One region of the Pandoraea commovens genome, then DNA from elsewhere that is predicted to be linked to it. Evidence: predicted binding sites of a transcription regulator. Region 1 holds the regulator's gene; the other holds the start of a gene.
The links. The regulator FliA, encoded in region 1, starts transcription of late flagellar genes. The targets are predictions, from matches to a motif close to CTAAAGTTTNNNNNNNNNNNGCCGNTA.
Positions count from the first base shown of each region.

Region 2: the regulator FliA is predicted to act here: its motif matches at 1,707-1,733, upstream of NTU39_RS22065 (DUF4088 family protein).

Region 1 is NZ_CP102780.1:5,852,277-5,855,688, forward strand. It holds gene NTU39_RS26360 (hypothetical protein) at 1-181, shown strand, start outside; gene NTU39_RS27020 (CBU_0592 family membrane protein) at 183-440, shown strand; gene NTU39_RS26365 (flavoprotein) at 440-1,003, shown strand; gene NTU39_RS26370 (RNA polymerase sigma factor FliA) at 1,000-1,728, opposite strand; gene NTU39_RS26375 (MinD/ParA family ATP-binding protein) at 1,766-2,650, opposite strand; gene flhF (flagellar biosynthesis GTPase FlhF) at 2,643-3,412, opposite strand, start outside.
Region 2 is NZ_CP102780.1:4,900,952-4,904,363, reverse strand. It holds gene NTU39_RS22070 (DMT family transporter) at 1-581, shown strand, start outside; gene NTU39_RS22065 (DUF4088 family protein) at 606-1,433, opposite strand; gene egtD (L-histidine N(alpha)-methyltransferase) at 1,783-2,775, opposite strand; gene egtB (ergothioneine biosynthesis protein EgtB) at 2,775-3,412, opposite strand, start outside.

The sequences.
Region 1 (3,412 bases):
GTCGATTGTCGACGACTTTTTCGAGTCGTTAGAACCCATTCGATGTGACCTGATCATTCAAAACGAACTATCGGACAGCGCAAACGTCACGATTCACGCTTCGCGTGGATGGACCGATGCGATCCAACTGACGGCCGGGTCAGTTTCTCCGTTCGAAAAGAAAATCGCGGCCCCCATCTGACATGACATCAATAAATGCCTCCGACGTCATTGGCATTGCGGGTGCGCTGACCGTAGTCATTGCCTACTTTCTAAATCTGCACGGGACGCTCAGCACGACATCGTACAAATATTCGGCATTCAATCTGGCTGGATCGCTAATGATTGTTTACTCGCTGATCTACCACCCGAATCCAGCCTCGATGCTGATCGAAGGCTTCTGGGCGTCGATCAGCCTGTATGGTTTGTACAAAGCTCATAAGAACAGGAGGGCGAGGTGATGCAAAGGCGAATCCTTCTGGGCACGACTGGCAGCATCGGTGCGAAAGATACGATCCAACTCGTCGAGTTGCTAGCGTTGACGTATGACGTCCAAGTCGTGGCCTCCACGCCGTCGCTAGCATTTTTCGATCTCGCCACGGCAAGACGAATGACTGACGTTCACACCGATGACGACGATTGGTATACATGGCGCCAGCGCGGCGATCAGATCCTGCACATCACGCTGAGAAACTGGGCGGATCTCTTCGTCATCGCCCCGTTGACGGCCAACACCCTGGGGAAGCTGGTATCCGGCATTTGCGACAATCTGCTGACAACCACGTACCGGGCGTGGCAAGTGAAGTCAAAACCATTACTGGTGGCTCCCTCGATGAACAAATATATGTGGGAGCACCCGCTAACGGAAAAGCAACTTGAGCTGCTTAAGTCTTGGGATGTTGGCGTGATACCGCCGAGAGAGAAGTGGTTAGCGGGCGGGGATTTTGGCCCCGCCGCTATGGCGACTCCCGAGCAGATCGTCGAATCTGTCGAGAGCACCCTTTCAATACACAAAGCGCCTTAATTCGCCGAAGTCCAAGCCTTCTCACGCAGCGTCGCGCGCAAGCGCGAGATCGCCTGGCTGTGCAACTGACACACACGTGACTCGCTGACTTCGAGCACGGCGCCGATTTCGCGCAGGTTCAGACCCTGCTCGTAGTAAAGACTCATCAGCAACTTCTCGCGCTCCGGCAGACGATCGATGGCGTCCACCACGCCGCCGCGCAAACCTTCATCAAGCAGCATCGTCAACGGATCCGCACCCGGGTCCGCGCAAATGCGGTCGATGAACGGCTCTTCGTCCGCCGATTCGAAATCTTCGTAATAGATCAGCTGGCAGCCGTGCACGTCCTGCAGCATCTGCTGATACTCGGTCAGCCCGATCGACATCTCGCCCGCAATCTCGCTCTCGGACGGACCCCGTCCCAGCCGCTGCTCCAGTCGCTGCACCGCTTTCTCGATCTCGCGCGCCGTCTTGCGAATGCCACGCGATGCCCAGTCCAGCTCGCGCAACTCGTCAAGCATCGCCCCGCGAATGCGCTGGCTCGCGTACGTTTCGAACTGCGCGCCCTGCGTCTCCTGATACCGGTTCGCCGCATCGAGCAGCCCCAGCATGCCAGCCTGAATCAGATCTTCCAATTCAACGCTCGCCGGCAGCTTCGCCATCAATTGCAGCGCCAGGCGGCGCACCAACGGCGCGTATTGGGTCAGCGTGTCGTTCGTGTCGACCTTCCCGCGCGCGGTATACATGTTTCCCTCCGCTTCCTCTCGACGCGTGCCGTGACGCTCAGGCCGTGTGCGCGCTCACCGCGCCCACGCCATGCGTCATCTCGGCACCGCGATCGCCGCCGCAATCGCCCACCTGACCGATCCCGGCACCCAACGCCGCCGGTCCCGTGTCCCGAATGGCCAACGGCCAATGCATCACCTGCGCGGCCAACTGACGGTAAGCCACCGCCGCCGGCGCCATCGGAAACGCATCGACCACAGTGCGCGTCAATTGCCGCGCCCGCATGACCTGACGGTCCGACGGCACATGCCCGGCCAACTCCAGCGACACCGCCAGATAACGACTCGCCGTCGTGGCCAGATTGCGGCACACGACGCGTGCCTCCATATCCTCCGTCCGGTTCACCAACACCCGGAACTGCGCCAGCGCATATTCGTAATGCGCCTGCTTAATCCACGAGTACGCGCCCGTAATCGACGCCGGTTCACACCCGAGCACCACCAGCACGTCGTGCGCATGCGCTGCCAACGGACTCAGCACACCACCGGCGTGCGTGCAGTCGACGATCACGACGTCCGGCTCGCCAAGGGTCAGCACCGGCAGCGCACGCTGCGGATCGATGCGCTCGGGATGCCGATGCGCCACCGGCACCAGCACCACGTTGTCGCGCGTTTGCACACGCACCGCGTCGGGCGAAACGCGCCCCGCCAGCACATCGTGGATGTCGCCTCGCAACGGCAGACCGAGCGCCGGCGCTGCATGGCCGCTCTCGTCGGCCAGCACGACATCCTGACCGTGATGAGCCAGCGCGCTGGCCAGATTCAACGCAACACTCGTCTGACCGGCTTCAGGCGCACTTCCTACCACCGCGACGATGCGCGTGGTATGGCGCGCCACCAGTCGGCGCAGCCCCTCAGCTTGATCGAGTACGAGTTTAACCAAAGCAGGCCTCGCCTGAAGGTTGTGCGGGCGCAAACAGCCCGCTGTAGTTGGGATCGACCCCGCGCACCACTGCCGGCAAATCTTCCTCGGACGGCACGAACGGCGAACCCGTCACCGGCGCAGACAGCGCCGTATCGATAAGGAACTGTCGGTCCGCCACGTGCAGGTTCTCCGGTACGCGCTGCCCCGTCGAGACGTAATGCACCGGCAGACGGTGACGAATCACCGTGTCGAGCACCGAACCCAGGTTGGTCGTCTCGTCGAGTTTCGTCAGAATACACCCGGCGAGGTCGCCACCGCCCTCGGCGCTCGCGCTGCGATAGGCGTGCACCACTTCGTTGAGCGTGTCGCCGTGGCTCGTGGCATTGAGCAACAGCAGACGCTGCACCGGCGTCTCCGCCCCGCACAGCATCGCCACCTGCTCCGGCACCGTGCGGTCACGCTGGCTCATGCCGACCGTGTCGATCAGCACCATGTGCTTGTTGCGCAGTTCGGTCAGCGCCAGACGCAGATCCGTCGCGTCCTTCACCGCATGCACCGTCACGCCCAGAATCTTGCCGTAGATGCGCAGCTGCTCATGGCCGCCGATACGATAACTGTCGGTCGTAAGCAGTGCGAGCTTCTCCGCGCCGTGACGCATCACGCAACGCGCCGCGAGCTTGGCCGTGGTCGTGGTCTTGCCCACGCCAGTCGGCCCCATGAGCGCATACACGCCGCCGCGATCCATCAATTCGTCTTCGTTCGGCATGATGGGCAGATTGC
Region 2 (3,412 bases), 950 kb from region 1:
CGATGACGGCCGTACTTGGGTACTTCTGGCTAGGCGAAGCGCTGGGCTGGCGGGCGGTTGCGGGCGTTGCGCTGGTGACAGCCGGGGTGGCGCTAGCCATCGCCTTCGGCGGCCGTCGCGAGGATGCGCACCACTGGGAGTCGGTACGCGGCGACGTGCGCGTGGGTGTCGCCATCGGGTTGACGGCGGCGCTGTGCCACTCGATCGGGACGCTCATCGCCAAGCCCGTGATGGCGGCTGGCGTGGATCCGGTGGGGGCGTCGGCGGTGCGTGTTGGCGTGTCGGCGCTCGGGTTGACGATCCTTGCGGCGCGACGCGGGCGAGGCATCTTCTCGGACTTTACGCCGGGCACGCTCGCGCTCACAGCGGCCTCCGGCTTCGTCGGCGTGGCCGTCGGCATGACGTTGCTGCTGTATGGCATGGGGCATGGCAACACGGGCGTCATCGCGACGCTCTCGGCGACCACGCCGGTGATGGTGTTGCCGCTGCTGTGGATTCGCACCCGGCAGCGTCCGGCAGCGGGCGCCTGGTGGGGTGCGCTGATCGCCAGCGCGGGGGTGGCGCTGATCTTTAACCGCTGACGTTGAAGGGGGTGCCTGAAACGCCTAGCGCGTGACGGGCGTTTGCAGAGTGTCGGCGCTCTGATGCGATGCTTCGGTGCCAAGCGTCGGCACCTGAGCGTCCTGTACGGGCGCGGGGCGCGGCACGCTCGGCGTGAGCAGGCGTCGCAACCAGGCGGCGATGCGCTCGAAGACACCCGGATCGTCGTTGAACAATTCGGGACGCAGCACGCCCAGATACTCCAGAATCTGATCCGCTTCCTGAGCGCCGACCGAGCCGTAAATGACGGCAAGATCGAGCAGCGCGCGCAGCTCACCAAGCTTTTCGCGGGCTTGCAGCGAGCGGGCGGTTTCGACCGCGCGCTTGGCTTCGAACACCCGTTCGCGCAGCACCGACGCGGTGCGCCATGCGGGCGTCTGCAACGTGGCCTCCAGCGTTCGCAGGTCCTGCGCCGACGTCACGATCTGACCGGCGAGCGATTCCACGATGCGCTCCTCTCCCTTCGCTTCCCGCACGATGCCCTCGGCCCAGCGGCTGGCCTGACGCGCCATGTCTTCGCGCGACCATTCCGGGCGCGAGACGAAATAGAACCCGTGCTGACGCGCCTGATTCAGGATGATCGAAACGACGTCCGGAAACTGCTTGTCGAACGTGCGTTTGGCCCATGCGTAGTGGCCCCCCGCGAGCAGTTGGGCGACGGCGGCTTCGGTGAGCGGCACGGTGCTGTCGAGCAGGCGGGCGCGCAGGAAGTCGTCGAACGGCGGCGGCGTGAAGTGACGGTCGACGGCAGCGGAGATGCGCACGAAGGCGTCGAAATCCTTTTGCAGGTCGGCCAGTGCGCTGTCGGAGAGCGTAAGGGCGATGCGGCTCATCGTGACCGGCTCCCGGTCGCGGAGAAAGCGTGTCCGCCCCACGCGAACGAAGTCGCGTCGGCCGGTCGAGTGTCGGTGCGAGTGCCCGTGTGAGTGAGGCGGGCCACAGGCGGAGCCGCCGGAGCCCGTGCCACGTGCATCCCCATTGCGCGTGAAGTCATGTGCAGCGATTCGTATCAACGGTGCGCTGCGGTCATGGCCGTGCGCTGTGAGATGGGCTGTCCCGCCGGACGTTTGTCACGTCCATGGCGGGCAGCGTGAGTCTGCATGCATCAACGGCACAACGGCGTAAAAACTTTAGCCTCCGAGGCGCATTTTCTTTCAACGCCTTGTGGAGACGGCCCCCGGATCACTCCCCGTTGGCGGGGCGCAGCAGGTAGACGGCGAAGCGCGAGCGGGCGTCGAGCCAGACGCGCTCGATATCCCATCCGGCGGAGTTCGCGAGTGCGCGGAACTCCGTCTGTCCATATTTGTAGGAGTTCTCAGTATGGATGGACTCGCCTGCCGAGAAATCGAAGCGATGGCCGAGGACGGTGGCCGAGAATGCGCGCTGTGCGACCAGATGCATCTCGATGCGGCTAGCCTTCGCGTTGAAGCGGGCTTCGTGACGGAAGGCGTCCAGCGGCAGATCGCCGTCGAGTTCGCGGTTGATGCGCACGAGTACGTTCAGATCGAACTGCGCCGTCACCCCGCGCGCGTCGTCGTACGCGGGCAACAGCACGGCGGGATCCTTGCACGCGTCCACGCCGACGACCATGCGTCGGTGCGGTCCGAGCATCTTGCCGACATGCGCGAGGAAGGCGGCCGCCTGTGCGGGCGCGAAGTTGCCGATCGTCGAGCCGGGGAAGAAGCCGAGGCGTGGCCCTTGCGTGTTGTGCAACTGCGGCGGGAGGTGGAACGGGCGGGTGAAGTCGGCACGCACCGGTAGCATCGGAATGCCGGGACAGCGGCGCGCGAGTGTGGCGACGGCGTCGTCCAGAAAGTCATCGGCAATGTCGACGGGGACATACGCGCGTGGCGTCACGAGGGCGTCGAGCAGCAACGGTGTCTTACGGCTCGACCCGCTGCCGAACTCCACGACGACGGCGTTTGGTCCGACGACATCGGCGATGGCGGCGGAGCACTCGCCGAGCAGGGTGGTTTCGGTGCGCGTCTGGTAGTACTCGTCGAGGCCGGTGATCTCTTCGAAGAGTTCGCTGCCGCGCTGATCGTACAGCCAGACGCTGGGCAGCGTCTTCGGCGTGTGACCGAGACCGGCGAGCACGTCGGTGGCAAAGGCGTTTTCCGGCAATGACGGGCAAACGAACGCCGTGGCTTGTTGGGATTGTGTAGCTTGCAACATCAGCGGTCCTCCGCGAGCCTCAGGCCGCAGAACTGCCAGCGCTGATGCGGGTAGAAGAAGTTACGGTACGTGGCGCGTGCGTGGCCCGGCGGCGTGGCGAGCGATCCGCCGCGCAGCACGAACTGTCCGCACATGAACTTGCCGTTGTACTCGCCGACGGCCCCCGATGCCGTCCGGAATCCCGGGTATGCGACGTATGGACTGGCCGTCCATTGCCATACCGGGCCAAAGCGCTGCTCCATCGTGGGTTGCATTGGTGACGAAGTACGGCCACTGCCGCTTGCCGCCACCTCCCACTCTTGTTCTGTCGGCAGACGCTTGCCCGCCCAGCGCGCGAAGGCATCCGCTTCGAAATAGCTCACGTGTTGCACTGGGGCGTCGTCGTCGACGGGCTGCATGCCTGCGAGCGTCATCGACTGCCATTCGCCGTCGTGCAGCTCCCAGTAAAGCGGATGTCCCCAGCCTTCACGCTGTACCGTCGCCCAGCCGTCCGAGAGCCAGAGTCCGGCCATGCGGTAGCCGCCGTCTTCGATGAAGTCGCGCCATTCGCCGTTCGTTACCACGCGCGACGCAATCGCGAACGGTCGGACCAAAACGTCGTGCGCGGGCGTCTCGCAATCGAAGGCGAAGTGACCGC